Regions from separate parts of the Chondromyces crocatus genome, predicted to be linked through region 1. Evidence: riboswitches for the same ligand, from Rfam matches in the RefSeq annotation. Region 1 holds a riboswitch; each other region holds the start of a gene.
What was found. A riboswitch is a leader RNA that binds a small molecule or an ion and turns the genes downstream of it on or off. The one in region 1 is predicted to bind cobalamin.

Region 1 (10,107 bases):
TTGCGGCGCTCGATGGTCTGCAGGACCTCTTCGAGGATGCCGCGCGGGGCGAGGCCGAGGCGGCGGTAGACCTCGCGGCCTTTGCGGTCGAGGATGACGACGCTGGGGACGTGGTGGAGGCCCTGGAAGGCGCCTTCTCCAGCGACGGTCTGCGCGTCGGCCAGGGCCATGGGGTAGGGGAGGCGGAGGCTGCGGGCGAAGGCCTCGACGAGGGGGAGGTTCTCGGGGGGCTCGAGGGCGAGGGCGGCGACGTTGAGCCGTGGGGTGTGCTCGCGGAGGAGGTCGGCGAGGATGCGGGCCTGCGCCTGGGAGGCGGCGTCGTAGGTGGTGAGAAAGCCGATGACGGTGATGCGGCCGGCGAGGGTGCCGGAGGAGAGTTCGCGGCCGTCGACGGTTTCGAAGGCGAAGGGGGGGAGGCCGCGCGGGGTGGCGAGGATGCGCTCGGGGGCGACCTCGGGGCTCTCGGCAGGGGGAGAGGAGGTGTCGCTGACGCAGGCGGGGAGGAGCGCCGCGGGGAGGAGCGCGGTGGCGAGGGTGAGCAGGGCGGCGCGGGTGGCCCGCCGTGCGTTCATGGCTCGCGTTCCTCGTCGTTCGACGCGGCCCGGGCTGCGTCGTCGGCCGGAGCGTCATCGGCGGCGGGAGGGTCGAGGGGCGTGCCGCCGAGGCGGGTATCGTCGTCCTGTTCGGTGGCGAGCAGCTCGCTGGCGAGCAAGAGGTCGCGGATGGCCTCGTCGTCGAGCTGGGTGTCCTCGAAGGCGAGGTCGTCGAACTGGCTGTTCTCGAGCTGGGCGTCGAACAGGTCGGCGCAGTGGCGCAAGGCGCTGGGGAGCTCTTCGCCGCGTCGCTGGTGGGCGAGGATGGCGTGGCAGAGTTCCTCGATGACCGGGTTCATGGGCGTCGCTTCCAGGCTCACGCCGTCGATCTGGGCGCCGGCCTGGGGCGCTTCGTCGTCGCGGAGGAGGGGCTCGTGCTGGGCCCAGAGGATGCCTTTGTCGGGCTGGTAGCGGCACCAGAGGACGCGGACGAAGCGGAGGTAGAGGGGGGTGATGAGGGCGGCCACGCGCTCGCCCTTGGGGGTGACGCCGCGCAGGGCGGTGCCGCTCTGGGGGCCGCGGGTGAGTTCGCCGACGGCTTGCTGGATGCGGGCGCGGCGCACGTCGTCGGTCTCGACGGCGAGGAGGGGGGCGTAGATGGCGATGGGGGGGACGTTGAGGCGCGGGCTGTCCTCGACGAGGACGTCGAGCCAGGCGTTGCGCGCTTCCGGGGTGAGCTCGCCGTAGACGTGGGCCGCGGCGATGGCGGCCTCGGCGTCGGTGGCGAGGGCGGCGAGCCACTCGCGCCAGGCCGCGACGATGCGGTCGTCCGGGGCTGGCTGGCCGTTCGAGGTGTCCTGCTCTTGCACTGCTTCGTCTGTGTCTTCGTCTGCGTCTCTGGCCGGGTCGTGATCGGCCATGTTTCAGCGCCCCGGAGGGACGAGCTGCGCCCCGATGTCACGCTCCAGGTCCTGGAGCAGCTCGGAGAACTCTGCGTCGCGGCCGGGGGGGGCCGTGAGGACGAGATCGCCTCCGCGTTCGGCGAAGACGTTGGCGAGCCCGTCGCTGGCCTCGATGATGCCCTTCAAGAAGACGACATCGGAGGGACGCACCTGGACGGCTTGCACGAGCATGCCCTGGGTCGCTTCGGCGACGGAGAGGGGTCGAGGGCCAGGGCGGCTGAGCTGGCGCCGCTCGGAGCGGGTGCGTTTCTGGGTGCCGGTCCCGGGATCGTTCGTGGCTGCGCCATCGGCCCCGCCCGCCGCTGCGTCGCGCTCGTGCCCCATCGTCATGAGGCGCGCAAGCTAAGCACCGCTGGATGGAGGGATCCAGCGGGCATCGGCTCTTCCTTCTGTCGTGGTCTTCCGGCCGCAGGATCTGCGCCGCTGTTTTTCGGGAGTGCGGGGAGGCGGGAGAAATCGGCCGGAGCGCGGCCGTCCGGCGGAGCGGTTCGCGCGGGCTCGTGAGTTTGCACCCCACGACGCGCTAGACTCGGCGGCGATGTCTCGAAGGCTCATCCGTTCGTCCACTTTGCCGTGTGTTTCCGTGACCCCTTCGTCCCCGGACCAGGGGGAGGAGCGTGAGCACGACGACGAGGCGGCCCTGGAGCTGCCGCCGCTCGACGCGGACGAGGAGCCCGCGGAGCAGGACGAGGATCTGGCTGCGTTGCTCGATGTGCCGGAAGACGAGGGGGATCCATTCGATGACGCGGAGGCGCGTGAGCTGCCCGTGGATCTGCCGGCGTCGGTCGAGGAGGAGGCGGGGGGAGACCGCGAGGACGAGCGCGAGGTCGACGTGGGGCCGCTCGACGAGGGGATGTCGCTCGACGAGGAGGCAGGGTGGTCGGGCGAGGAAGGTGACGGGAACGCCGATCACGGGGAGGAGATCGACGAGGTGGTGGCGGGCGACGACGATGGAGGCGCAGAAGGGACGGGGGAGGCGCCCGAGGACGCCGTCGATGAGTCGGAGCTGCCCGCGCTGGATGCGGACGACGAGGGGAACTACGAGGGGCAAGATCTGCTGGGAGAGCTGCCCGATCTGCCCGACGATCCGCCGCCTTCGTGGGATGCGTCGCCGTGGGCGGTGATCGCTGGTGCTGGCGCCGAGGTGCCGTGCGCGACGCTGGACGTGGCCAGCGGTCGGGTGGTGGCCGGGGGGAGTGTGCTGCTGGTGGTGCCGCCCGGGGAGCGGGTGGCGCGGCGGCCCGGGCTGGATGCGACGGCAGCGTCGGTGGTGCTGCTGGACGACGCACTGGTGGTGGCGACGCGGCGTGGGCGGCTGCTGGAGAGCCAGGATGAGGGGGCGACGGCGACGCCAATGGGGGCGTGGCGCGCGGGGAGCGGGACGCCGATGTCGCTGGCACGGACGCCAGGGCGGCTGTGGATCCTCTCGGAGGGGACGTTGTGGTCGCTGACGGCCGGAGGGAGCGCCGCGGTGCCGGTGGTGACGGGCTCGCGCGAGGGCGGCGTGGTGCGGATCGCGGCGAGCGGTGGGGCGTTGTTCGCGTTGTGGAAGGCGCGCGGGGCGGCGCAGCTCCAGCGGCTGCGAGGGGATGATGAAGGGCCGGTGGAGGTGCCGCTCGCGGGAGCGGCGCAGCATGCGGCGTCAGCGCGTGAGGTGGTGATCGCGGCCGGGGCGCAAGGAAAGGCGCTGGCGGTGGCGAGCGCAGAGGTGCTGTGCGTGTCGCGCGATGGGGGCGCGACGTTCCAGAGCGTCGGGGGGCTGGGTCGGGTGGTGGCGATGGCGTTCGCGGGGGCGTCGGAGTCGGCGCCGCTGCTTGCGGTGTGCGCGCGGGAAGGGGAGGCGCAGGCCGAGCTGGTGCGGATCCCTGCGGTGGGAGCGGCGACGCGGATCGCGACGCTCGGGGCGCGGCGCTCGGGCGACGAGGACGACGCGCCCGGGGCGAGCGGTGCGGCGATGGCGTGGGATGCGGGCCGTGAGGTGGTGTGGATCGCGTGTCAGTTCGGGCTGCTCGCGGTGGCGGCGAAGCAGGAGCACTGAGTCGAGTTTCACCGTGCGGTTCACCTGGAGCGCGCCGATCGCGAGTTCGCTTCAGGTGGCCAGGCGAGGGCTGCACGACAGCGATCGCGTCGTCCTTTCGCATCGCGGAAGGGAAGCCGTCGAGCCCGTCGTTCCTGCGGCGCGCGATGCGTGCGGTCCACGTCCCGGTGTCGATGTGCAGGGGGGAGACAGTGCGTGATGCCACGGGCGCGGCGAATGGATGCGTTCGGATGGCGTGCTCGATGATCTGCCGGTGACCAAAGGCCATATCGACGGCACAGGAGCTGCAGCGATTCATGTGATCGCATGGCACCAGAACGACAGTCCGGGATCGCCACCGAATTCGATGACGAGCGGATGGCAGGTGGGAGGGCCGCTGGCTGGTCGGGCTTTCGCACGTTCGTCTGGTCAGCTCGCCGCCACCATGGGTGGTGCCATCGTTGGTGCCGAGGTGCGGGCCAGTTCCAGGCTTCTCGGCGGGGATCCAGAGATGAGGACAATCAGCCATGAACACGACAGTTCACATGCCGACGGCACTCATTGCGGCCACCTTCGTGGGGGGCTGCATCGTGGCAGATGCCGAGAGTGCGGACGACGACAGAAGGTCCGTGGCGGACCTCGAATTCAAGCATTGCGCCATCGAGACGAGTTCCAGGACCGCTGACCAGGCCGACGTTCGTCCAGCATCACGTGCGCCCGAGTGCTTTCGAACCTTCTCCCAGGCCCTTCAGTTTGCGACCAGCGGGCGTGTGCAGCTCCCCCTGGAGGCCGTCCTGGAAGATCTGGACGAAGCCGTGGGGAGCCTCGATGCGCCCGGGCTCGATGGTACGTACGTGATCGGGATCGAATACGACGACGCCAATTTCCGTGGTTCCACGAAAACCTATTTTGGCGATACGACGTGCGATGGGACGGAGCGCTTCGTCAGCTGGGTCGGTGAGGAGTGGAATGACAGAATCTCGTCGGCGCGAGCGTATTCGGAGTGCAACCACTCGTACCACTACGAGCACATCAATTTCGGTGGTGCGATCATGGATTGTGGCAGCTCGTGCAATTACATCGGTGACGCCTTGAATGACGAGACGTCGTCGATCCGCTGGACGAATTGAGCCGCAAGCGGCCGAGGACCAGGGGCTCGCTCCACCTGTCCGCCCTCATGGAGCTGGCAGCGAGAACCTGAGCTGGCAGTGAGGACCTGGGGTCGAGCCAGCGCTTGGGATCGCTCATGGGCCGTGAAGCGTCATCGAGGGCAGTACACGGTCGTCATCGTCGATGGTCTCCCACACTGTATGAGCCACGAGCGAGCGTGGGACTCTCCACAAGTGTTTCTGTCGCGCTCCTGGGAGGGACAGATGGAGGCCTCGGTCGTCCTTCCTGGTTGTCTTGCCGGCTGGTCTTCCGTCGAGGGGGGGACGCACACGGCCGTCTCGCGCAGAAGTGCCGAGAGATGCTGGCGTCGATGCCTCGACCCCGACATCTGGTTGACAGGTCGACCCCCACCCCAATAGGTTGGGCCTGTGTTGGTTCCCCTGACACGGGTCAGGGGATGAAAAGGGAACCCGGTGTGATTCCGGGGCTGCCCCGCAGCGGTAAGCGAGAACGACCTTCACCTCAGGCACTGGTCCCTTCGGGGGCTGGGAAGCGGTGGACAGTAGGAAGCCGGCGAGAGCCGGAGCGCTCGTGAGCCCGAAGACCTGCCAGCATCTGGCGTCAGGAGACATCTGGCGCCGGTCACGACCTGGAAGCTTCGAGGGAGGCGGGTAGGTTTCGAGCTGGCAGGGCTCAACCACCTGTCCGCCTCGGCCCTGACCCGTCCCCCGCGCTGTTTTCAGTCGCCCGCGGGGGCGAGAGGTCGGTCCGAGGGCTCCTTCACCAGGGTCCGGCGCGTTCGCGCGCATCGGCTGGCTTCTTCGTTCCCGCGGCATCCGCCGTGGAGCGGTCAGGCACCGCTCCACGCACCGCGCGAGGAGAAGAGCATGCTGAGTGAATCGACCCCGAAGACCAACGGCGCGGCGCCGTTGCGTGTGTCCCCGACGAGGAGCGCGACCACCGAGGAGACCTACCCGCAGACGACGATGCGGGTGACGAAGCGCAACGGCTCGACCGAGCCGGTGGATCTCAACAAGATCGTCCGCGCGGTGGGCCGCTGCTGCGTGGGGCTCACGGACGTGGACGCGCTGCGGATCGCGACGCGAACGATCAGCGGGCTGTACGACGGGGCGACGACGCGGGAGCTGGACCAGCTCTCGATCCAGACGGCGGCGGCGCTGATCGTCGAGGAGCCCCACTACGCGAAGCTCGCGGCGCGGCTGCTGGCCACGTACATCGACAAGGAGGTCCGCAACCAGGAGATCCATGCGTTCTCGCAGTCGGTCGCCACCGGGCACCGGCTCGGGTTGATCAACGAGCGGCTGTACGAGTTCGTCACCAGCAACGCGCGCAAGCTGAACGACGCGATCGAGCCCGAACGCGACCGGGAGTTCGAGTACTTCGGGCTGCGGACGCTGCAGGACCGCTACTTGCTGAAGCACCCGCAGACGCGCCTGGTGCTCGAGACGCCGCAGCACTTCTTCCTGCGGATCGCGTGCTCGCTGTCGGAGACGGTGACCGACGCCATCGAGCTGTACCGGCTGTTCTCGTCGCTGGAGTACATGCCCAGCTCGCCGACGCTGTTCAACACGGGGACGAAGCACGAGCAGCTGTCGAGCTGCTTTCTGCTGGACTCACCCGAGGATCACCTGCGCGGGATCTACCAGCGGTACACGGACGTGGCGATGCTCTCGAAGTTCTCGGGTGGCATCGGGCTCGCCTACCACCGGGTGCGGTCGCGTGGGTCACTGATCGAGAGCACGAACGGGTATTCGAGCGGGATCGTGCCGTGGCTGAAAACGCTGGATGCGTCGGTGGCGGCGGTGAACCAGGGCGGCAAACGGAAGGGAGCCTGCTGCGTGTACCTGGAGACGTGGCACGCGGACATCGAGGACTTTCTCTCGCTGCGGGACAACACGGGGGACGACGCGAGCCGCACGCACAACCTGAACCTCGCGAACTGGGTCTCGGACCTGTTCATGAAGCGGGTGGAAGCCGACGGGTCGTGGAGCTTGTTCGATCCGAAGACGGTGAAGGACCTGCCGGACCTCTACGGCGAGGCCTTCGAGCGGCGCTACGTGGAGGCGGAAGAGGCCGGGCTCGCCGTGAAGACGGTGAAGGCGCGGGAGCTGTACGCGCGGATGATGCGGACCCTGGCGCAGACCGGCAACGGCTGGATGACGTTCAAGGACAAGTCGAACCTGGCGTGCAACCAGACGGCGCTCGCGGGGCGGACGATCCACCTGTCGAACCTCTGCACGGAGATCCTGGAGGTGACGTCGAAAGAGGAGTCGGCGGTCTGCAACCTGGGGTCGATCAACCTGGCCCGGCACACGGCGGTGCAGGACGGGGCGGTGGTGTTCGACTTCGAGAAGCTCGCGCGTACGGTGCAGATCGCGGTGCGGCAGCTCGATCGGGTGATCGACCTGAATTACTACCCGATCCCGTCGACGAAGGCATCGAACGTGCGCTGGCGTCCGGTGGGCCTCGGGGTGATGGGGCTGCAGGACGTGCTGTTCCAGATGCGGCTGCCCTTCGACAGCGAGGGGGCGCGCGCGCTGTCCCGGCGGATCGCGGAGGAGATCTACTTCCACGCGCTCACGACGTCGGCGGATCTGGCGGTGGAGAAGGGGAGGCACCCGTCCTTCGAGGAGACGCGGGCGGCGCGCGGGGAGCTTCAGTTCGATGCGTGGGGCGTGAGGCCGATGGATGGCGAGCGATGGGAGGCGCTGCGCCGCCGGGTGCAGGTGGATGGCCTGCGGAACTCGCTGCTGGTGGCGATTGCGCCGACGGCGACGATTGCGTCCATCGTGGGCAGCTATGAATGCATCGAGCCGCAGGTGTCGAACCTGTTCAAGCGGGAGACGCTGTCCGGCGACTTCCTCCAGGTGAACCGCTACCTCGTGGCAGAGCTGAAGCAGCTCGGCCTGTGGACGGAGTCGGTGCGCGCACGGCTGAAGATGGCGGAGGGCTCCGTGCAGGGGCTTGCCGAGCTGCCGGAGGCGCTGCGGGCGCTGTTCAGGACCGCGTGGGAGATCCCGATGCGTGCGCTCATCGACATGGCGGCCGATCGAGGGGCGTTCATCGATCAGAGCCAGTCGCTGAACCTGTTCGTGGAGAGCCCGAACATCGGGCAGCTCTCGTCGATGTACTTCTACGCCTGGAAGAGGGGGCTGAAGACGACGTATTACCTGCGTTCGCGGCCCGCGACGCGCATCGCGAAGGCGACGGTGGAGGCCCCGCCGGCGGAAGCCAAGAAGGACGCCGCCGACGTGGCGTGCTCGCTGGAGAACCCGGAGAGCTGCGAGGCGTGCCAATGAGCCTCGTCAGCCGACCTGCGCGCCTCCTCGATCCGGGCCTGTGCCTGACGCTGCGGCCGATGGCCTACCCGGTCTTCTTCGAGATGTACCGCGACGGCATCAAGAACACCTGGACGGTGGAGGAGGTCGACTTCGCCACCGACGTCGGGGACTTGCAGCGCAAGATGAGCGGGGCGGAGCGGCACCTGGTGCAGCGGCTCGTCGCGTTCTTCGCCACGGGCGATTCGATCGTGGCGAACAATCTGGTGCTGAACCTCTACAAGCACCTGAACGCGCCCGAGGCGCGGATGTACCTGTCGCGGCAGCTCTACGAGGAGGCGCTGCACGTGCAGTTCTACCTGACGCTCCTCGATACCTACGTCCCCGATCCGGCGGAGCGGCACCGGGCCTTCGCGGCGGTCGAGAACATCCCCTCGATCAAGAAGAAGGCCGACTTCTGCATGCGCTGGCTGGACTCGATCCAGGATGTGGATCGGCTGTCGACGCGGGACGAGCGGCGCCGGTTCTTGCTGAACCTGATCTGCTTCGCGGCCTGCGTGGAGGGGCTCTTCTTCTTCGGGGCCTTCGCCTACGTGTACTTCCTGCGCTCGCGTGGGCTCTTGCACGGTCTCTCGGCGGGGACGAGCTGGGTGTTCCGGGACGAGAGCGCGCACATGGCGTTCGCGTTCGAGGTGGTGAAGACGGTGCGGCGCGAGGAGCCCGAGCTGTTCGACGCTGGCCTGGAGAAGGACGTGATGCGCATGATCGACGAGGCCGTCGACTGCGAGGCCCAGTTCGCCGAGGACCTCTTGCAAGGCGGGGTGGTGGGGCTGTCGACGCGGGACATGCGGCAGTACCTGGAGTTCTGCGCGGATCAGCGGCTTGCGACGCTCGGATTGAAGAAGCGCTACGGGGCGAAGAATCCCTTCTCGTTCATGGATCTCCAGGACGTGCAGGAGGTGACGAACTTCTTCGAGCGGCGGCCGTCGGCCTACCAGGTCGGGGTCTCCGGAGAGGTGGTGCTCGATGCGGCCTTCTGAGGTGGAGAAGGTGGACGCAGGGCGCATCGTCGAGGCGCGGCTCGTGGAGATGGTCTTCCCCGAGCAGACGAACCACTACGGGACGCTGTTCGGTGGCCAGGCGCTGGCGCTGATGGACAAGGCCGCGTTCGTGGTGGCATCGCGTTACGCGCGGCGGACGGTGGTCACGGCGAGCAGCGAGAAGGTCGACTTCCATGTGCCGGTGCGCCAGGGGCAGCTCGTCGAGCTGGTCACGCGCGTGGTGGCGACCGGGAAGACGTCGATGACGGTGGAGGTCGACCTCTACGCGGAGGACCTGCTGACGGGAGATCGGCAGCTCGGGACGCGGGGGAGGTTCGTGCTGGTGGCGCTGGACGCTCACGGCAAGCCGACGAGCGTGCCGCCACTCGCGGTGAATGCAGGGAACTGAAGGAAAGGAGGTCTATCGTGACGGTATTCGCATCGTGTCTCGGTCATCCCAGGATTGGTGTCGCGCGAGAGCTGAAGAAGGCGCTGGAGAGCTTCTGGGCGAAGAAAAGCTCGGCCGAGGCACTGGAGGGCGTGGCGTCGAGCCTGCGGCGGCGTCACTGGGAGGCGATGAAGTCGGCGGGGATCGACTTCGTTCCCAGCAACGATTTCTCGCTTTATGACCACGTGCTCGACGCGGCGGTGATGGTGGGGGCCGTGCCGGCGCGTTATCGCGGGATCGAGGACAGGCTGATGCGGTACTTCGCGATGGCGCGCGGGCTCCAGGATCGGGGCGCGGGGGTCGATGTGCCGGCGCTGGAGATGACCAAGTGGTTCGACACGAACTACCACTACATCGTGCCCGAGCTGGAGGAGGGGCAGGCATTCCAGCTCGATGCGACCAAGCTGCTCGCGGAGCTGGAGGAGGCGCGGGCGCTGGGCGTGGAAACGCGCCCGGTGATCCTGGGGCCGGTGACGTTGCTCCTGCTGTCGAAGGTGGCCTCGGGCGGGAAGGGGGAGCCGCTCGATCATCTGGAGGCGCTGTTGCCGGTCTACGAGCAGCTCCTCGCGCAGCTCGCGGAGAGGCACGTGGGGTGGGTGCAGATCGACGAGCCTTGCCTGGTGCTGGACCTCTCGGCGCGGGCGCGGCAGGCGTACGAGGTGGCGCTGAAACGGCTCGCGGGCAGCGTGCGGCGGCCG
Region 2 (10,107 bases), 510 kb from region 1:
GGTGGAAGATCTGGGGGGTGGGGCGCTAATGGATCTGGAGGCGTGGGGGCTTCCAGGAGAGCCGACGGTGCAAGCGTGCGTGGCCGGTGGGGTGGACGTGGTCTGCTTCAGCACGGACAAGGTGCTGGGGGGGCCGCAAGGTGGTGCGCTTCTGGGGCGCACAGAGGCGGTGGAGCGTGCGCGGCGTGATCCGCTGGCGCGGGCGCTGAGGATGGGGCGGTTGCCGCTGGTGGCGCTGGAGGAGACGCTGGCTTGCTACCAGGAGGGGGCGCTGGACGAGGTGCCGGTGCTGCGGATGCTGCGGACGTCGTGCGAGGCGCTGCGCGCGCGCGCCGAGGGGTGGCGTGCGTGGTTGTCAGCGCGTGGGATCGCGGTGGAGGTGGTGTCGCTGGAGGGGGCGGTGGGGGGCGGAGCGCTGGCGGAGACGCCGCTCGCGTCGGTGGGGATCGCGGTGGAGGGCGAGGAGGCGGAGGGACTGGCGGAGCGGCTGCGCACGGGAGCGCCAGCGGTGCTGGGGCGGGTGCAGGCGGAGCGGTTGCTCGTCGATGCGCGGACGGTGCTGCCCGAGGAGGATGAGAGGTTGCTGGCGGCGATCGAGGCGGCCGTGACGCAGGGGCGTGGAGGCCGGGAGCAAGGGCAGGCGTGAAGGCGGTGGGCTGCGGCGCGTGAGATGCGAGGCGAGCTGCGGCGCGTGGAACGCGAAGCATGCGGTGACGCGCGTGGTCAGCGCAGCGCTGCGGCGTGCTCGGTCACGGGAGGCAGAGTGCCGGGGTCGGGTAGGCGGCGCAGTGGGCTGGGTCGGTGGGGGGAGCGATGTGCAAGTACGTGCTCTGGGAGTTGAGGCGGCGTCGGCTGCCGCATCGATCGCCGCTCGCAGGTTCGAGATCGGCGCACACGCCTGCCTCGTTGGGGAGAGTCCACGCCTGGCCGGTGCCATAGACGAGGTTCATGGAGTAGCCGCCTTCGGGGAGGCACCCTTGCTCGACGCGGATCTCGCGACCGAACTGCCGTGAGAGGGCAGCGCCGAGGGCGTCGCGGTCCGGGATGATGGGGTTGCCCTGGCTGTCGTCGAAGTGGGGGACGACGAGGACGCCGCCGCGAGAGGGATCGGCCGGGAACAGGCAGAGGGCGGCAGGGCGGACGGCGATGAGGGCTTCGGGTTGTTCGGGCTCCGTGAGCGGGAGCTGGTTCAGTGCGGCCGTCTCGAGGAGGCTCTTGTAGAGGGTGAGGCCCTGGATGATGACGGTCGGCGAGGTCTGCCGCGCGATGGCTTCGCCAGGCGCCGCGAGCTTGTTGAAGGCGGAGATGGGGGAGAGCGCTGGCAGGAACGGGGCGTCGGGGACGACGTCGGGGGCGCCGTCGCCGTTCATGTCCTGGAATCCGTAACGGATGGTGGGCGTGGTGCCGCCGCCGACGGGGAAGAAGAAGGGGGACTTCGCAGCGTCGTCTCGCTCGTCGGCAGGGACGCCGGCCGCGAGGCGGAGCCGGACGAACGAGGCCTCGGTGTCGGAGGGCGAGCCGAGGGAGAAGTGCGCGAGCTGGTGATCCGAGGCCATGGTGACGGTGGCCGTGGTGCCAGGGGTGGAGGAGAGCGCGTCGGGGACGTGGAAGACGGGGCGCTCGGTGGGGATGGGGAGCGCGAAGGTGACGGCGACGTCGCTGACGCGGGCGCCTTGCTCGGGGATGCGGCCGCTCTGGCCGAGGGGGATGGGGCGGTACTGCGGGCGCGCGCCAGCGAGGACCGCGGCGGCATTGGTGATGGCGCCGCCGGCGATGTCACCTCGCGTGGGGAGGTTCGAGATGGAGAAGGTGGGGTCGAAGTCGCCGTCGAGATCGTAGAAGCCGCGGATCTGGTAGGTGCCCGCCGGCAAGGGGGCGATGCTCCAGGTGGCGCTGACGGTGATGTTCGGTGGGTTCGCGCCGGGGCAGCCCTCGGTGTAGCCGAACTGGGCGCGCACGCTGGCGAAGAGCTCGTCACCGGGGACGGCGTCGAAGCTCGCGGCGGTGGTGCCGAGGCCGTCAGGGGGCGGCAGGAGGCGGGTGTCGAAGGCGAGGAGGATCGCGGCACCGACGACGCGCCCGTTGCGGATGCACGGTGGCGGTCCGGTGTAGGTGATGGTGCCTTCGATGACGCCCGCGGGGCCGCCGAACTCGGGGCGCGGGATGAAGGTGTCGATGTCGCCGCACGCGGTGGTGGACGCGAGGGCGAGGGAGGCCGCGAGGAGGAGCAGGGGCTTCGAGGGGAGGGTGCTGTTCATCGCGGCGCCTAGAGGTTGTACGTGAAGAAGCCCATGAAGCGTCGGCCGACGCGGTTGCCGAAGGGGTGCATCTGCGGCGACTCGGGGCCGGTGATCCCTGCGAGGGCGTTGAAGACGGTGGCCGAGAGTTCGGCGTGGTCGCCGAGGAAGCGGTAGCCGAGGCGGGCGTTCACCAGGGTGTATCCCGGGAGGTCGAAGACCTGCGGGAAGATGCCGGTGGCGGTGGCGACCTGCTCCACCCACTGCTGGCTGGACTGGTAGTGGAACATGAGCTCGCCATCGATGCCGATCTTGGTGCGGGCCTGGACGCCGACGTTGATCTTGTGGCGGCTGGTGCGCCGGTCGGCAGGGACGAGGCAGCCGTCGCCGACGCTCTGGTTGGAGAGGTTGAGGGCGTAGTTGGCGATGACGTCGATGCCCTCGATCGGGAAGAGGCGTCCACCGACCTCGCCGCCGACGACGTTGTAGGTGTCGCACTGGTTGTCCCAGCCGCCGAAGCCGACGGTGTAGCGGCCCGTCGCAGGATCGATGCCGCCGAAGCCGTCAGCGCGGTTGGAGAGGGTGAGGATGCGTCGGTCGGCGAGGGCGATGAGGTCGGTGACGCGGTTGTAGTAGGCGGTGACCTCGAAGTTCACGAAGTCGCTCTGCTGGTTGAGGTAGCTGGCCTCGGCGGCGACGATCTGCTCGGGGTTGAGCTTGAAGCCAGGTCGGTCGCGGGCGTTGGTCTCCGAGAACAGCTCGGCGCCGGTCTGCGCGAGCTGGATGGGGAGCGCGAGGTAGGCTTCGAGGAAGGTGGGCGAGCGGAAGGCGGTGGAGCCGGAGAGGCGGATGGCCTGCTGGCTCGTCGGCTTGATGATGAAGGCGCCGCGCGGTGAGGGGATGACGCGCTCGAGGAAGGGAACGTAGTCGAGGCGGCCCGAGGCGACGAAGGTGAAGTGCGGGCCGATCTTCATCGCGTCCTGGAGGAAGATGGCGCCGTGATGCTCGGTCGGCGGGTCGTCGATCAGGTAGCTCCAGCGGATGTGCTTGAGGCGGTAGCTTCCGCCGAGGTGGAGGTCGTGCTCGACGGCCTCGGGGAAGCGCAGGGTGCGAACGAACTCCGCCTCGGCGTGGTAGAGGTGCTGGAGGGCGTTGGTGGGGTAGAGGGTGCGCCCGGCGTATGCCGCGTTCGACTGCGCATCCACGTCCATGTTCGTGTAGTAGGTGCGGACGTTCAGGAAGTCGCTGGTGAACATGGCCGTGGCGTCCATGTTCGTGCCCTGGAAGATGTAGTCGTTGAACGGGCCGATGCCGTAGATGTTCATCTCGTTGCGGGAGTAGCCACCACCGAGATGGAGCATGCGGCCCTTGCCGAGGCGCTGCGTGGTCCTGAGATCGAGTCGTACGTTCTGCGCGCCGAGGTTCTGGCTCTGGCTGGTGAGGTCGAGATCGATGCGGTCGGGGGCGACCTCGCGCGTCCAGCGGGGATAGCGGGTGAAGCCTGCGGAGAGGCGGTAGCCGAAGTCGCCCTCGCGGCCGGTGGTCCACACGGAGCCGTAACCCTGGACCTGATCACCGACGCCGACGCGGGCGCCGTCGCGGCCTTCGCCTGGCGCGATGGTGATGATGTTGACGATGCCCACGAAGGCGTCGGCGCCGTAGAGCGCGGAGCCAGGGCCGCGTACGACCTCGATGCGTTCGATCTGGTCGACGTCGATGGTCAACATCTCCCAGAAGGTGGAGCCGAGGATGTCGTTCTTCGCGGTGCGTCCGTTGATCAGGACGAGCAGCTTGTTCGAGAGGCGGCTGTTGAAGCCGCGCATCGAGACGCTGGTGTCACCACCCGTGATTTGCATGACGTCCATGCCGGCGACGCGGCGGAGCAGCTCCGGGATGCGGGTGATGCCGGAGAGGCGGATGTCCTGCCGGGTGATGATCGTGGTGGAGCTGGGGGCGTCGAGGGGGCTCTGCGCGTTGCGCGAGGCCGTGACGACGGTCTCCTGGTAGATGTCGTCGGTGCGCGCCTCGCCGACGAGCTGTCGGGTGTCGGGGGTGACGGGGGTGCCCGGCGTGTGCTGTTCACCCGAGGGGCGCTGAGGCTCGGTGGGTCGATCGGGTTGCTCGCCGGGCCTGGGGGGCTGGCCGGTCGGGGCCGTGGGGCCCGTGGGCGGTTGCTCGCCAGGCTGCGGTGGGGTCAGCGGTGGAGGCTGGGTCGTCGACGGGGGTCTGGGCGGCTCGGTGGCGGCGCGCTGGGCGGCGAGCTTCTCTTCGAGCTGGCGGAGGACCTGGGAGACCTTGTCGCGATCTTCGGGTTCGCTCGCGAGGTATTGACGGTAGCTCGCGACGGCCTGTTCGAGGTTGCCTGCCTCGGCGTGCGCGCGGGCGATGTTGTAGACGACGCTGGGGTGCGGGAGGATCTCGTTCGCCTTCTCGAGCTCCTTGATGCCTTCATCGAAGCGCCGCTTCGTGATGAGCTCCATGCCCGTCTTGAAATGACGGCGGGCTTCGGTGCGAGCATCGGCGAGGGCGCTCGCGGGGAGCAGGGTCGCTGCGAGCAAGGCGGCGAACGCGGTGAGCCGGATCCGCTGCGAGCGGCGGCGCCTTGGCGGCGTGGAGGCTGCGCTCGGCGTTCGGGAGACGGGATACGCCATCGATCCCGTTGTCGCTCAGGTGGCCTGCCCGGGGCAAGCTTCGCGGCAGGGCGGTGAGTGTGGTCGCGGCGGGTTGCGGGAGCGACGACGCGGCGCGCGGTCCACCAGCGGGAGCGCGACCAGGGCCCTGCTGGGCGCGTGGGTTCAGTTGCCGAACGGGTTGTCCTTGTACCCCTCGGGCTTGGGCGGGGGGAGGCGTCCGGCGGGTGCCGCTTCGAGCTTGACCTTTACCCTGTCCTCGGCGCCGATGACGCTGACCTTGGTGGGCTTGAAGCCCCGCTTCTCGAAGGTGAGCTCGTGCTTGACGGCCGGTGAGGCGTCGTCGCCGTGCCAGGTGATGCGACACGGCGTCGCTGCGCAGAGTTCCTTGGCGCCTTCGAGGACGACGGCGCCAGGGGGATTGCTCTCGACGTCGATGGTGAGGGACGCAGGCTTGTCGTGCGAGACGGCGAGGCTCGTGGGTGCCTGAGGAGCAACCGAGGGGGTGGGCGCGGGCGCTGCGGTCGTCGCCACGGAGGGGGCGCCGGTGCTCGCCTGGTCTGCGCCCGTGGTGGGCTTGGAGCCGCTGGAGAGGACCACGCCCACGCCGATGACGGACGCGAGGACGCCACCCACCGCCCAGGGGAGGAGCCGGCGCATGCCGCTCGGTGCCGCGGCGGGAGCGCCACTCGGAGGTCGCGGTCTGGGGCCCAGGGAGTCGGTGATGGGGGGCGGGACGAAGACGGGCGCGCCCGGGGGAGGTTGCGAGCTGGCGTCGGGTGAGAGCAGGCCCGGGTAGGCGATCGGGTTCGTGGGCGGGGCGGAGTGCGGACCCGAGTGCGCGCCGGAGTAGGTGCCGGAGTAGTTCCCCGTGTAGTTCGCGCCGTAGTTGACGGAGGCGGTCGAGTGCTCGCCGCTCGTCGCGAGCGAGGGGCGCGAGCTGCGGCTGTAGTTGCCCGCGACCGCCGGCAAGACGTCGTTCGTGTCCGTCAACGTCGCGCCACCCGTGCGCTTCAACGCGATGAGGACGTCGTTCATCGAGGCGAAGCGGGCCCTCGGGTTCTTGTCGAGGCACCGGTAGATGAGCCCCTCCATGGCAGGAGAGATGGCGAGCCCCGGGTAGACTTCGTGCATCGGCGGCACGGCGTCGTGCACGTGGGCCATGAGCGTGCTGACGCTGGCGCCACGATCGAACGGGACCTGGCCGGTCAGCATCTCGTACATCATCACGCCGAGCGCGTAGACGTCCGTGCGCGCAGAGATCTCGCCGCCGGTGATCTGCTCGGGCGCCATGTACTTCGGCGAGCCCATGAACAGCCCTTGCTGGGTGAGGTCCTGGCCGCTCTCGACGTCCTTCACCAGGCCGAAGTCGAGGACCTTCACATGGTCCTGCTCGTCTTCGTGGGTGACGAGCAAGACGTTGCCCGGCTTGAGGTCGCGGTGCACGACACCGAGGCCGTGCGCTTCGCGGAGAGAGCGGCAGATCTGTCGCGCGATGTACGAGGTGCGCTGCTCGTCGAAGGGACCTTCCTCGCGGAGGGCGCGGTGCATGGTCCTGCCCTCGATGTACTCCATCGCGATGTAGTAGATGTCGTCGCTCTGCCCGTAGTCGAAGACGGTGACCGTGTTCGGGTGGGTGAGCTTGGAGGCCGTCGCGGCTTCGAGGACGAAGCGGCGGTGGAACTCGGGATCGCGATCGCCGTCGTACTTGGGGCTGAGGACCTTGAGGGCGCAGATGCGTCCGAGCGGCGCTTGCTCGGCGCGGTAGACCTTGCCCATGCCACCACGCGCGATGACACTGACGATCTTGAAGCGATCGTTGATCACGCGACCGATGAGCGGATCCGACAGAGCAGCACCCTTCGGCGAGGTCGAGCTGCCAGTTCCCTCTCGCTGGCGGTCGTCGGACATGATCTGCGCGCTCCCCGCGCGGTTCAAGAAGGAGACGTGGCGGGGCTGACAACCGCCTCCGTCGCAGTCTGACCGAGGCGGCTCCGGCGTGTCAATCTGTCGACATCTCCTTCCTGTACGCACACCGGCAGGAGGGTCATGGCGACCGGGATGGCAGGTGACCTTTCCGTGATAGCGGCAGCCCAGCCGGGCGATGGCGGCCGGCCTGCGCGGAGGCATCCGGCGCTGGAGCCGAGCTGTCTCGAGGAAACGGTCTGGGGTTGGACGTAAGGGGAAACGCGAGCGATGATCCGCTTCTGCGGAGGCCGCGTTACCGTCGGGCCAGAACGACGAAGGTGGTGACGCCGCCTGGAAGGGTCAGGCCCACCCAGACCCGGTTGTCCTCGTCGGTGGTCAGCGCGAGGGCCGTGTTCGGGGTGGTGAGGCGGAGGACCTCGGCAGGCTCACCCTGGGGCTGCACCGTGGCGCCCGACGTGTAGGGGGTCGCCAGCGGGTCGAGGTAGTCATAGGTCGCGGGATCCGTCGGCTGGAAGACGACGAGGCCGGGAGCGTCCCCTTCGGGGGCCATGGCGGCCAGCGCGTCCCCAAAGCCAGGGAGCTCGAACAGCGTGGTCCCCTGGGTGGCCCCCGCACCACGAGCCACCTGCCCGGCTGCGTAGGCCCGCGCTTCCTGACCGTCCGAGAACGTCGGGAGGATGGCGAAGGCGTTGCCGGCGCGGTCGATGGTGAGCGGTCCGGAGAAGTCACCCCAGCTGTCGACCTCGACGGGGGCGGAGCAGGTGGCGTCGCCCTCGGGCAAGAAGCGCGGGTTCTGATCGGCCGTCCCGCAGCTGTCGGCGGCATACAGCGCGTTGGCGCCGCTGGCGCCTTCGCCGAGCAAGGAGAGGCCCGTGTAGAGCAGGCGCCCTGCCAGGGCCGTCGCTGCATAGAAGCCGTTCACGGTGTACCGCTCCGTGACGGTGTCGTTGGTGACGAGGAGGAGCTCCCCTTCGGTGTTGGGGAAGGCGCCCGTCCAGGAGAGTGCGGTCCAGTCGAAGAAGGGGAGGTCGAGCGCCTGGCCTCCGAAGTATGAGCCCGCCGGGGTTCCGGTCTCGATCGTCGTCACCGTGGAGGTCATGGCGCCGGTCGCGCCGGCCGGTGGCGAGAGGCGTACGAGATGCGCGGGGTCTCCGTGCTGGTTGTCCACCTCCAGGAGGAGGGGGCCGCCATGTCGGCCCCAGGTGACCGAGCCGAGGGAGACGTCTGCGGTGTAGACGCCGACCGCACAGAGCGTCGAATCCACGATCGAGAAGGCGTCCGCGTAAGTCGAAGGATCGAGGCAATCGCCGCTGTCACCCCCCGCGCCGCCCGTGCCGCCTGCGCCGCCTGCCCCGGCGCCTCCCGCGCCGCCCTGGCTGCTGGTCGATGCACCCGAGCCGCCCGAGCCATCCTCGTCGCCTCCTCCGCATCCGCTGGCGGCGGAGACACCCACGGCCACCATGGCGCACAGCCCGATCGACGTCCAGGAGAGGTCCCAGCGACCGCCCCGCATGCTTCTTTGCCGTCCCATTGCTGCTGTCCTTTCCGGGCGCCACACCGCGCCGTTCCACACGGTCGACTCCGTGCTCGGGGCAGCGCGCGGCCAGGCGAGGACAGGGCGAGACCTGATGCCCGCCGCATGCTCCACCCCGGAGCCGCGGACGGTCTCATGCAGCAGGTTTCCTGGCTCCCGGATCGTCCTCCAGCGGTCCTTCCCAGAGGCGGCGCTTCCTTGAAAGAAAGGCGCCGGAGCTCCAGTGGATGTTCCGCCTTCGTCCCCGGTCACAGTGGCGGGGGCCGCGCCGGTCTCTCACCGGCTTCCCTGTTGGCTGGCGCGAGGCGTCGCTGCGAGGACGACTGCCGCCCGGGACGAGCCCCGGGCATCGGTCGGCCGACACGGCTGTGCCTCGCGCCCACTGCGCGAGATCGGCAGGCCCGACAGGCCTGCACCCGCGACCTAGTTCAGGTCACGGTAGAGCGTCAAGCGCTCCGATCGGTGTCCTGGCGTCCCAGGCGTGCTGCAGGGGGCTTCCGGTGCGGGTTGGGTGGAGCCGGCCTCATGGGGATGGAAACTTCGAAGGCCGAAGGGTAGGAGGAGGGTAACGCCGGCACGTCTCTTCTCTGTAACGACTCGTTGCGCTTGTCGCTCAGATAGACGACGCTGTCGCCCAGGTTGGTGTCGGCACGCACCGGCGTTGAGGCTCTACCGTTTTGACTGAGGCCGTGACCAAGACGTCTCCCCCTCCCATCACTGCCGGAACGGTCATCAATGACCGTTACGAGATCCGTCAGAGCCTTGGTAAAGGCGGCATGGGCGAGGTCTTCCTGGCATTCGATCGCTCCACCCAGCAAACGGTGGCGCTCAAGGTCGTGCGTGAAGAGTCGCGCATGCCCGGAGACGACGAGGCGCTTCGTCAGGAGCTGCTGCTCGCGCGATCGGTCGGCCACCCCAACGTCTGCCGCGTCCATGACCTGGCGCCGAGCCTCTGGGGCCCGATCCTGGTCATGGAGCAGATCCCTGGCCAGACGCTGCACACGCACATCCGCAAGCGGAAGGCGCAAGGGGGGTACTCCGCCGACGAGTTCCGCAAGATCGCGAGCGAGGTCTGCAACGGTCTTGCGGCGATCCACGCCCAGGGGCTGGTGCACGGTGACCTGAAGCCCGGCAACGTGATGGTCTCCGAGGGGCGGACGGTGATCCTGGACTTCGGCTTCGCTCAGGAGCGCGCGCGTGCTTCGGCGCGCAAGCCGGGGGCGCCGCCCGACGGCGGGACGCCGAACTACATGTCCCCGGAGCGGTTGCGCAGTGGTGGTGCCAGCCCCGAAGACGATGTGTACGCGATGGCCCTGACGCTCTGGGAGATGTGGACCTGCCGCGTCCCCGAGCCTGGCTACAAGCCGCGGGTCAAGCCGATGAAGCAGCAGATCATGTTCGATGTGCCGGCAGGCCTGTCGCATGACGAGATCCGGCAGATCTTCCGCGGTCTCAACGAAGACCCGACGATGCGCCCGCAGGCGCGTCACATGCGGTTCTTCAACCCGTCGCAGCTGACGACGAGCCCCATCCAGCTACCGCGAGAGCGTCTCGATCCAGGTCCGCCGCCGGGTGGCGCGCTTCGGACGAACTTCACGCCTGGCGCGCAGTCGTTGCTGGTCAGCTACGCGAGCAACGCGCCGGACATCGTGGGGACGCTGCTGCCGCTGGACAAGTCGGTGATCACCATCGGGCGGCGGAGCGATCAAGACATCGTGCTCTCGGAGGCGACGGTCTCGGGAGCGCACGCGACGCTCCGGTGGCAGACGGGGACGTG
Region 3 (10,107 bases), 690 kb from region 1:
GCGGGGCCGCGCTTGGCGTCGAGCCAGCTCCGGAGCAGCATCTCGATGCACTGCTCGTAAAGCCGGCCGCGATCCTGCGGGAGGTCGCCGACCACCTGGTGGATGAAGGCGATCACCGTGAGCAAGAGCGGGTTGCCCGCGAGGCGGCGCACGCCGGGCGTACGAAAGATGGCGCGGCGCAGTGACTCTCGTTGCTCGGTGCGCTGGCCGGGGGAGTCGGGGATCTGGATGCCGTACCAGCGCGCGAGGAAGTCCTCGATCTGGTCGTCCTGGAGCGAGGCGATGCGTACGTGCTCGAAGCGGTTCGAAGGGAGCGCGATGTCGGGCGTGTAGCCGTGGATGCGCGAGGTCACCCAGATGGGGGCGCGGGGATACTCGGTCTGGAAAGCGCGGATGTCCTGCGCGAGGCGGTCGCGGGCGGCGGTGCTGCCCACCTCGTCGAGCCCGTCGAGCAGCACGATGGCCTGCCCGAGCCGGAGCATGGCGTCGAAGTGCATGTCGTGTGCACCCGGGAGCGACAGGTCCGCCCTGGCGCTCCGGGCGAGATGGTCGATGAAGCGCAGGTCGGGGGTGTCGGTGCGGGCCATCGTGAGTTCGCGGAGCGAGATGAAGAGCGGAACCCGCGGCTCCAGCGCTGGCCGGGTCAGCGGGATGAGGCCTGCGCAGACCAGGCTCAGGTAAAGAAGCAGGGTGGTCTTGCCCATGCCTGGATCGCCGAGCACGACGACGCTGCGGTGCGTGCTGAGCAGCTCGTCGAGGCTCCGGTGACCGAGATGTCCGCTCTCGTGGACGAAGCGCAAGGGGACGAAGAGGTGATCGAGCTGGATGCCTCGAAGGTCCCGCTCGTGCAGGAGTTCGGGGGGGAGGCCCAGCAGCCGCACGTGCGCATGGCGGTCCGTCACGCGTTCGCGGTAGTCGGTGGTGAAGGTCCGCAGAGCGTCAGGAGGGACCTCGGGCGACCGCATGGGCGCCTGGCGCGCTGTCAGGAGGTCGGGAACCACCGAGGGGACATCGATGGCAGACGATGGTTCCGCGGAGGGTTCTCCTGCGACGGCCGTCTCCCCAGACTTCGTCGGCTTCTCCTCGTGCATGCAGACCAACCCCCGGTGATTCTCCACATTGCATGGCCTGCCCGATGAGCGTCAACGGCCGGGAGGCCCGGGCTCATCGCGTCGGGAACCTGTCGCTTGACAGGCGAAGGCTCCTGAGGGTACGGGATCGACGTGCTGGTGCCTGCGCCCGTGCGCAGGCTTAATAGGGAACCCGGTGTGAATCCGGGGCTGCCCGGCAGCGGTGAGTGAGAACGAAACCCGTCTGGTGCACTGGCTCCCCGAGGGAGCTGGGAAGCGGCGGGAAGTAGGAATCCGGCGTCATGCCGGAAGGCTCGCGAGTCCGAAGACCTGCCAGCATCCGTGCGCGAGAGACATTCGCGGGCGGTCCGGCCTGGAGCCTCTAGGGAAGGCGGCAAGGTTGAATGTCGAGGTCGATGCGGATTCGCGTGACCCCGGATTTCGAGCCTCCTCCTTGGTGATTCCAGGTCGTCCTCTTGGGCGATGAAGGATTCGGAGGTCGTTGGTTCCGGATGCCGTGATGCATCGATAGACGGTCGTCTTTCAGGGGTTCGAGCCCTGAAGGCGTGATGGGCATGGCCTGCGCGGGCTTGCGGGCGCTGCATTGCAGTGCTCCGTGGGGTCATTGCGTGGGACGCGATGGCCTTGGAATGGTCGTCGTGAATGCGCGGAGAATCGGCGGCATGGTCGCTCGGTGAGAGCGGGCGTGTGTCTCGGCAGGGCTGGCGCGCGCTCGCTCCAGAAGGGCGGACGTGTGCTTCGACGAGGCGGGTGCGTGTTCGCTCCGAGAGGGCGGACGTGTGCCCTGAGGTTGCGAGGTGATTGGCCGTGGAATCGGTTCGTTATCCGGAGGGGCATGTCCTCCTGCGCAATCTGGGCCGCACCTATCCGGTCGTCTCGCACGGGCAGGGGGTGTACCTGTTCGACCGGCAGGGGAAGCGTTACCTCGACGGGTCGGCGGGCGCGCTCGTCGCGAGCGTGGGGCACGGCAACCGGGAGGTGGCGGCGCGGGTGCACGAGCAGCTCGTGCAGGTGGCGTACGTCAACGGGACGCACTTCACCTCCGAGGTGACGGAGCAGCTCGCGGCGCGGCTGTGCGCGATGGCGCCGGCGGGGCTCGATCGGGCGGCGTTCCTCGGGTCGGGGTCGGAGGTGATCGAGGCGGCGATCAAGTTTGCGCGGCAGCTCTGGGTCGAGCGGGGGGAGCCGCAGCGGGCGAAGGTGATCGCGCGGATGCCGAGCTACCACGGCAACACGCTCTACGCGCTGTCGATGTCGGGGCGGCCGCACTACAAGCGGTTCTTCGGGCCGCTCCTGTCGGAGGTGGTGACGACGGCGGCGCCCTATCCGTATCGGTCGGGGCTCGACGACTACGAGCGCGAGGGGGCGGCGCACTATGCGCGGCTGCTGGAGGAGACGATCGTGCGCGAGGGGGCGGAGACGATCGCGGCGTTCATCGCGGAGCCGGTGATCGGGTCGTCGGCAGGGGCGGCGGTGCCTCCGCCCGGGTACTTCGAGCGGGTCGGGGAGATCTGTCGGCGGCACGGGATCTTGATGATCGCCGACGAGGTGATGTGCGGCTGCGGGCGCACGGGGCGGTTCTTCGCGAGTGAGCTTTTGGGGTTCTCGCCGGACCTTCTGGTGCTGGGGAAGGGGCTGAGCGGGGGGTACGTGCCGCTGAGCGCGCTGCTGGTGAAGCAAGCGCACCTGGAGGAGATGCGGCTGGGCTCCGGGGGGTTCATGCACGCGCAGACGTACCTGCAAGCGCCGGCGATGACGGCAGCGGGGGTGGCGGTGCTGGACTACTTCGAGCGGCACGACGTGGTGAACCACGCGGCGCGGATGGGGGAGCGGCTCCACCGGCGGCTGCGGGAGGTGGTGCTGCCCCTGCCGCACGTGGGCTCGGTGCAGGGGGTGGGGCTCATCGCGGGGGTGGAGCTGGTGGAGGACGAGGCGACGCGGAGGCCGTTCCCGCGGGCGCGGAAGGTGGTGGAGGGGCTCCTGGATCGGCTCTTCGAGGAGGGACTCATCCTGTGGCCGAACACGGGGCACGCGGATGGGACCGACGGAGACCTGGTGATGATCGGCCCGCCGCTGACCATCACCGAGGGCGAGGTGGACGAGCTGGTGGAGAAGCTCGCCCAGGGGATCACGCACTGCTTGGAGAGGCCATGACGGTGTGCATCACGGTTTCGGTTCGCGACGCTGGCAGGACGGCGCCGCGTACGGAGGGGTCATGACGTTTCGCATCACGTATTCGGTTCTCGACGCCGACATGACGGCGCTGCACGCGCAGTTCGACGAGGCGCTGGCAGCGGTGCGCCGTGGGCTTGGTGGGGTGTTCCCGTCGTGGATCGGGGGCAAGGCGTTCGAGAGCGGGGATCTGCTGGAGAGCCGCAATCCGGCGCGGCCCGGGGAGCTGCTCGCGCGCTTCCACCGCACGCCCGTGGGCGAGGTGGATCGGGTGATGCGGGTGGCGCGGGAGGCGCAGCGGGGCTGGGGCGCGACGCCCTGGCAGGAGCGGGCGCGGATCCTGCGGAAGGCGGCGGACCTGATCTCGGAGCGGCGGCTCTCGCTGTCGGCGATCATGGCGCTGGAGGTCGGGAAGAACCGGCTGGAGTCGCTGGGGGACGTGGAGGAGTCGGCGGACCTCTTGCGCTACTACGCGGGGCAGCTCGAAGAGGCGCAGGGGTTCGTGAAGCCGCTGGCGCGGCTGTCGCCGAACGAGGACACGCGGAGCGTGTTGCGGCCGTACGGGGTGTTCGTGGTGATCGCGCCGTTCAACTTCCCGCTGGCGCTGGCGGCGGGGATGAGCGCGGGGGCGCTCCTCGGCGGGAACGCGGTGGTGCTGAAGCCGAGCGAGGAGGCGCCGTGGTGCGCGGAGGGGCTGTTCCACGCGCTGAGGGACGCCGGGCTCCCCGACGGGGTGTTCCAGGTGGTGCACGGGGAAGGGGAGACGCTGGGGGCGGCGCTGGTGGCGCATCCCGGCGTGGACGGGGTGGCGTTCACGGGGAGCAAGAGCGTGGGGTACGCGATCCACGGGCAGCTCAACGCGACGCGCATCCGGCCGTGTTTCCTGGAGCTGGGCGGGAAGAACCCGGCGATCGTGTGCAAGGACGCGGACCTGGAGGCGGCGATCGAGGGGTGTTTCCGGTCGGCGTTCGGGCTCTCGGGGCAGAAGTGCAGCGCGCTGTCGCGGGTGTACGTGCACGAGTCGCTGAAGCAGGCGTTCCTCGCGGGGCTGTCGGAGAAGGCGCGGAGCGCGCGGGTGGGGGACCCGACGGAGGTGCCGACGTTCGTGGGGCCGGTGATCCAGCCGGCGTCCGTGGCGCGGTTCGAGCACGCGGCGGCGGAGGCGCGGCGGGATGGTGTGGTGCACGCGGGCGGGGAGCGGCTGCGGCTCGCGGGGGCGCTTTCGGACGGGTACTTCGTGGCGCCGACGGTGGTGGAGATCGCGCACGGGCACCGGCTGATGCGCGAGGAGCTGTTCCTGCCGTTCGTGGGGGTGACGGGGTTCGGCGCGCTGGAGGAGGCGCTGACCTTGGCGAACGACTGCGCGTACGGGCTGACGGCGGGGATCTTCAGCCGCAAGGACGCCGACGTGGCGTTCTTCCTGGAGCACGCGGAGGCGGGGGTGCTCTACGCGAACCGGCGCACGGGGGCGACGACGGGGGCGTGGCCCGGGGTGCAGGCGTTCTCTGGCTGGAAGGGGAGCGGTTCGACCGGCAAGGGGGGCTGCGGTCCCTACTACGTCGCCCAGTTCATGCGTGAGCAGTCCCAGACCCGGATGGGTTGATTCGAGGTTCCAATGAGCATGCTGTTTCCCGAAGTGCAGGTCGCGCCCCCTGGTCCCCGAGCGCGGGAGATCATCGCGCTGGACAGGCAGTACGCGTCACCGTCGTACATCAAGGAGTACCCGCTGGTGGTGGACCGGGGGGAAGGGCCCTGGGTGTACGACGTCGATGGCAACCGGTTCCTCGACTTCATGGCGGGCATCGCGGTGGCGTCGACGGGGCACGCGCATCCGCACGTGGTGAGCGCGATCAAGAGCGCGGCGGAGCGGTTCCTGCACATCTGCGGGACGGACTTCTATTACGACTCGTTCGCGCAGATCTGCGCGCGGCTGGCGAGCTACCTGCCGGCGATGGGGCCGAAGAAGGTGTTCCTGACCAACTCGGGGACCGAGGCGGTGGAGGGGGCGCTGAAGCTGGCGCGGCACCACACGCGGCGGCAGTACGTGGTGGCGTTCAAGGGCGGGTTCCACGGGCGCACGTACGGCGCGATCTCGCTGAACTCGTCGAAGGTGGCGCAGCGGGCGTTCTTCGGGCCGCTGTTGCCAGGGATCCTCCACATCCCGTACGCGAACCCGTACCGGAGCGAGGGGGGCGGGGACGAGGCGAGCCATCCGGCGCGGCTCCTCGAGAAGGAGTACTTCGTCAACCACGTGGACCCGCGGGAGGTGGCGGCGATCTTCGTGGAGCCGATCCTGGGCGAGGGGGGCTACGTGGTGCCGCCGGTCGGGTTCCTGGAGGAGCTGCGGCGGATCTGCGACGAGCACGGGATCCTGCTGGTGTTCGACGAGGTGCAGTCGGGCATCGGGCGGACGGGGAAGATGTTCGCGGCGGAGCACTTCGGGGTGATGCCGGACATCCTGCTGTCGGCGAAGGGGATCGCGTCCGGGATGCCGCTCGGGGCCATCGTGGCGAAGGAGAGCGTGATGAGCTGGCCGCGGGGGTCGCACGGGAGCACGTACGGGGGGAACCCGGTGTGCTGCGCGGCGGCGCTGGCGACGCTGGATGTGGTGGAGGGGCTGCTCGATCAGGTGCGGGAGACGGGGGACTATCTGCAAGCTGGGCTCAGGGCGCTGAAGGCGCGGCACCCGGTGATCGGGGACGTGCGCGGCGTGGGGTTGATGGTGGGGGCCGAGTTCGTCAAGCCAGGGACGCTGGAGCCGGCGAGCGCGTACGTGGGGGAGCTGGAGCAGCTCGCGTTCCAGAAGGGGGTGCTGCTGCTGTCGTGCGGGAAGTCGACGATCCGCTTCGCGCCGCCGCTGGTGGTGGGGAAGCACGAGGTGGATGTGCTGCTGGGGGTGCTGGAGGCGTGCCTGGTCGAGCTGGACGCGCGGCACTGGGCGGCGGGGAAAGTCTGAGGGCGCGATGGACAAGCTGTGCTCGATGCGGGAGGCGATCGCCTCGTCGGTCACGTCGGGGAGCTCGCTGGTCATCGATGGGTTCACCCACCTGATCTGCTTCGCGGCGGGGCACGAGATCATCCGGCAAGGGATCCGGGATCTCACGGCCATCCGGCTGACGCCGGACCTCGTGTACGACCAGCTCATCGAGGCGGGCTGCGTGAAGCGGCTGGTCTTCAGCTGGGCAGGGAATCCAGGGGTGGGGAGCTTGCACGCGCTGCGGCGGCGGAGCGAGGCGAGCTCGGCGCAGCGGCTGGAGCTGGAGGAGTACTCGCATTTCGGGCTCCTCTCGCGGTTCCTGGCGGCGAGCGCGGGGTTGCCGTTCTGGCCGCTCAACAACTACTTCGGGGGCGACATCGCGCAGGCGAATCCATCGATCCGGACGGTGGCGTGCCCGTACACGGGGAAGGTGCTGGCGACGGTGCCGGCGCTGCACCCGGACGTGGCGATCGTGCATTGCCAGCGCGCGGACCGGGAGGGGAACGCGCAGGTGTGGGGGCTGCTCGGGTCGCAGAAGGAGGTGGCCTTCGCGGCGCGGAAGGTGATCGTGGTGGCGGAGGAGATCGTGTCCACGGAGGCGATCCGGCGGGACCCGAACCGGACGCTTGTGCCAGGGATCATCGTGTCGCACGTCGTGCACGAGCCGTGGGGCTGTCACCCGAGCTTCGTGCAGGGGTTCCACGATCGGGACAACGATTTCTACGTGCAATGGGAAGAGATCTCCCGGAAGCCGGAGAGCTATCAGGCCTACCTGGACGAGTTCGTGTTCGGGGTCGAGGACCGGAAGGGCTACCTGAAGAAGCTCGGGTCGGGGGTGCTCGACAAGCTGCGGGCGAAGCCGCGTCCGTGTGAAGGGGTGGACTATGGCTACTGAAGCCGTCACGGCGCCGAGTGCGTCGGAGCGCATGGCCTTCCGCGCGGCGCAGGAGCTGCGGGACGGGGACGTGGTCTTCGTGGGGATCGGGCTGCCGAACCTGGCCTGCAACCTGGCCCGGGCGACGCACGCGCCTGGGCTGTTCATGATCTACGAGTCGGGTGCGGTGGGGGCGGTGCCGGAGCGGCTGCCGGTGTCGATCGGGGATCCGTCGCTGGTGACGGACTCGCTCGCGGTGGTGGGGCAGGCGGACGTGTTCCAGTGCTTGCTGCAAGGCGGGCGCATCGAAGTGGGGTTTCTGGGGGGCGCGCAGATCGATCGCTTCGGGAACATCAACACCACGGTGATCGGCGACTACGCGAACCCGAAGGTGCGGCTGCCAGGAAGCGGTGGGGCTTGCGAGATCGCGGTGCACGCGCGGCGGCTGCTGATCACGATGCGGATGAGCAAGCGGACGTTCGTGGAGCGGTGCGATTTCATCACCAGCCCTGGGCACCGGATGCACGGGAAGAGCCGGGCAGAGCTGGGCATGCCGGGCGGGGGGCCGACGTGCGTGATCACGGACCTCGGGGTGCTGACGTTCGACGAGACGGGCGAGGCGGTGCTGACCGAGATGTACCCGGGGGTGACGGCGGAACAGGTGCAGGCGGCGTGCGGGTGGCCGCTCCGAGTGGCGAGCGCGCTGAAGTCGTCGCCGTCGCCGGATCTGGCGACGCTGCGGTTGCTGCGGGAGCGGCTCGATCCGCAAGGGCTCTACCTGTAGGGCGGGTGATGGAGAGGGTGGCGGCCGGCCTGTGGGGCGTGGGTCGACCTGCCTGAGGAGAGTCTCTTGGCTGCGACGCTGCGTATCTACTTCGAGCAGGAGCTTCGAGGGCGTGGGTGGGTGTACCGGGTCGAGCACGCGGACGGGCGTGACGAGTCGGGGCCGCTGACGTCGCTGGAGGTGCGGGAAAGCGTGCTGAAGCGGTGGGGGGAGCACCTGCTGGGGCTGCCCTGGGTGGAGCTGCCGACGTTCGGGGGCGTGCGGCCACGCGCCACGCAGCGGGTGTGGAGCTGGGACGAGGCGCGGCTCCTGGTCGGGGAGAGCGCGTGCGAGGTGGCGCTGGTGCGGCGAGAGGACGTGACGGACGCGCGCGGTCGGTAGCCGGCAAGGTCGCGAGGAAGCTCAGAGCCAGGGGGAGCGCGAGGGCCGCGGGCAGCGTAAGGCCGCGAGGGTTGACACCAGGGCGACGGCCGGCCGACCTTCGTCGGATGTCGGGTCGTGCTCCGCGTCTGCTCTCCGCCCTGCGGCGCCTGGATTCGGGGTGGCTGGTGGCGAGCTTGCTCGCGGTCGCAGGCTGCGCAGGGGCACTCAGCGGTGTGGCGCCGGAGAAGGGGAGGGCTTCCGGGGCGCAGGCCGGGGGTGGGCAGGAGCGGACGGCTGCGAGCAACGTGTTGCGCCAGGATTACGCGGGGTCAGCGGCATGCGTGGACTGCCACGGGGACGTGGCGAAGGCGTGGCGTGACTCGCCGATGCACCGGATGACGCGGCTGGCGGAGCCGGGGGCGATCCGGGCGCCGTTCGACGGGAGGAAGTTCCACTTCAAGTCGGACGTGGCGTCGATGGAGACGCACGAGGATCGCCGGTACATGCGCATCGCGCGGGCGGGTCGGCCGGAGAAGCTGTTCAAGATCACGAAGGTGATCGGGGGGCGGTTCCGAGAGGATTACGTGGGGGTGGAGGTGACGGGGACCGGGGCGCAGGACCGGACGGTGTCCGATCCGCGGGCGGAGCCGGTGATGCCGGTGTCGTGGCTGCTGTTCTCGAACCAGTGGCGGTACAAGGGGTACTCGGTGATGGTGCCGGAGCGGGAGGGGCTCCGGCCTGGGATGTCGTGGCGGCAGACGTGCATCTATTGCCACAACACGGCGCCGTATTTCGCGAGCCTCTACGATGATCTGCTGGACGGGCGGAAGCCGTACCAGGGGTCGGTGACGGACCGGCTGCTGCCGCTGTCGCGGCAGTGGAAGCTGGAGGTGACCGACGAGGCAGGGCTACGGCGGGCGCTGGAGGAGGAGATCGGGCACGTGTCGGACCGGTCGCCGCGCACGGCGGAGGGGTCGCTGGGCGAGGTGATCGAGCAGGCGATCAAGGCGTCGCTGAAGCACGTGGATCAGCGGGATCTGGTGGAGGTGGGGATCGGGTGCGAGTCGTGCCACAACGGGAGCAAGGAGCACGCGGCGTCGCAGGCGACGCTGCCGACGTTCGAGGTGAAGAGCACGCTATTCGAGGTGAAGCTGCCCGCGAAGGAGGTGCCGAGCCGGGCCTCGGCCATCAACCGGGTCTGCTCGCGCTGCCATAGTGTGTTGCTATCGGCATACGAGCCCACGTGGGAGGGGGGAAGCCGCAATGGGAATGCGGGCGGGAGCTCGATCAACTCGGGAGAAGGGCGCGATTTTCTGCTGGGCGGATGCGCGAATGCGATGAGCTGCGTGGATTGCCACGATCCGCACGCGGCCGACGAGAAGAGCAAGATGGAGCGGCTGGGGACGGTGGCGGGGAACGGGACGTGCGTGCGGTGCCACGGGGAGATCGGGAAGGACGCGGCCTCGGTGCAGGCACACACGCACCACGCGGCGGAGGGGGCCGGGAGCGCGTGCGTGGCGTGCCACATGCCGCGGAAGAACATGGCGCTCGACTACAGCCTGACGCGCTACCACCGGATCGGGTCGCCGACGGACGAGGAGCGGGTGGAGCGAGACCGGCCGCTGGAATGCGCGCTCTGCCACGTGGACAAGTCGGTGGCGGAGCTGTCGGGGACGATGGAGGGGTGGTGGGGGAAGAAGTACGACCGGAAGGCGCTGGAGAAGCTCTACGGGAAGGACCTGGGGGTGAAGGCGATGGAGGCGACGCTGGCGTGGGGGCTGCCGCACGAGCAGGTGGTGGCCGCGGCGGCGATGCTGGAGGCGTCCGGGAAGGCAGCGCTGCCGCG

Region 2: linked by a shared signal. The riboswitch ahead of CMC5_RS14205 (hypothetical protein) and the one ahead of CMC5_RS12230 (ribonucleoside-diphosphate reductase subunit alpha) in region 1 are both predicted to bind cobalamin.
Region 3: linked by a shared signal. The riboswitch ahead of CMC5_RS09620 (aminotransferase family protein) and the one ahead of CMC5_RS12230 (ribonucleoside-diphosphate reductase subunit alpha) in region 1 are both predicted to bind cobalamin.

The regions. Positions count from the first base shown of each region.
Region 1 is NZ_CP012159.1:3,282,435-3,292,541, forward strand. It holds gene CMC5_RS12205 (TlpA family protein disulfide reductase) at 1-572, opposite strand, end outside; gene CMC5_RS12210 (hypothetical protein) at 569-1,453, opposite strand; gene CMC5_RS42400 (DUF4911 domain-containing protein) at 1,457-1,825, opposite strand; gene CMC5_RS12220 (midas domain-containing protein) at 2,079-3,533, shown strand; gene CMC5_RS12225 (hypothetical protein) at 4,040-4,642, shown strand; cobalamin riboswitch at 5,038-5,249, shown strand; gene CMC5_RS12230 (ribonucleoside-diphosphate reductase subunit alpha) at 5,510-7,942, shown strand; gene CMC5_RS12235 (ribonucleotide-diphosphate reductase subunit beta) at 7,939-8,961, shown strand; gene CMC5_RS12240 (acyl-CoA thioesterase) at 8,948-9,370, shown strand; gene metE (5-methyltetrahydropteroyltriglutamate--homocysteine S-methyltransferase) at 9,388-10,107, shown strand, end outside.
Region 2 is NZ_CP012159.1:3,789,520-3,799,626, forward strand. It holds gene selA (L-seryl-tRNA(Sec) selenium transferase) at 1-646, shown strand, start outside; gene CMC5_RS14190 (hypothetical protein) at 750-2,258, opposite strand; gene CMC5_RS14195 (porin family protein) at 2,267-4,888, opposite strand; gene CMC5_RS14200 (serine/threonine protein kinase) at 5,033-6,778, opposite strand; gene CMC5_RS14205 (hypothetical protein) at 7,089-8,327, opposite strand; cobalamin riboswitch at 8,473-8,620, opposite strand; gene CMC5_RS14210 (FHA domain-containing serine/threonine-protein kinase) at 9,020-10,107, shown strand, end outside.
Region 3 is NZ_CP012159.1:2,590,017-2,600,123, forward strand. It holds gene CMC5_RS09615 (metallophosphoesterase) at 1-965, opposite strand, end outside; cobalamin riboswitch at 1,211-1,422, shown strand; gene CMC5_RS09620 (aminotransferase family protein) at 1,899-3,245, shown strand; gene CMC5_RS09625 (aldehyde dehydrogenase family protein) at 3,307-4,866, shown strand; gene CMC5_RS09630 (acetyl ornithine aminotransferase family protein) at 4,879-6,219, shown strand; gene CMC5_RS09635 (CoA transferase subunit A) at 6,227-7,135, shown strand; gene CMC5_RS09640 (CoA-transferase subunit beta) at 7,125-7,898, shown strand; gene CMC5_RS09645 (hypothetical protein) at 7,965-8,279, shown strand; gene CMC5_RS09650 (cytochrome c3 family protein) at 8,387-10,107, shown strand, end outside.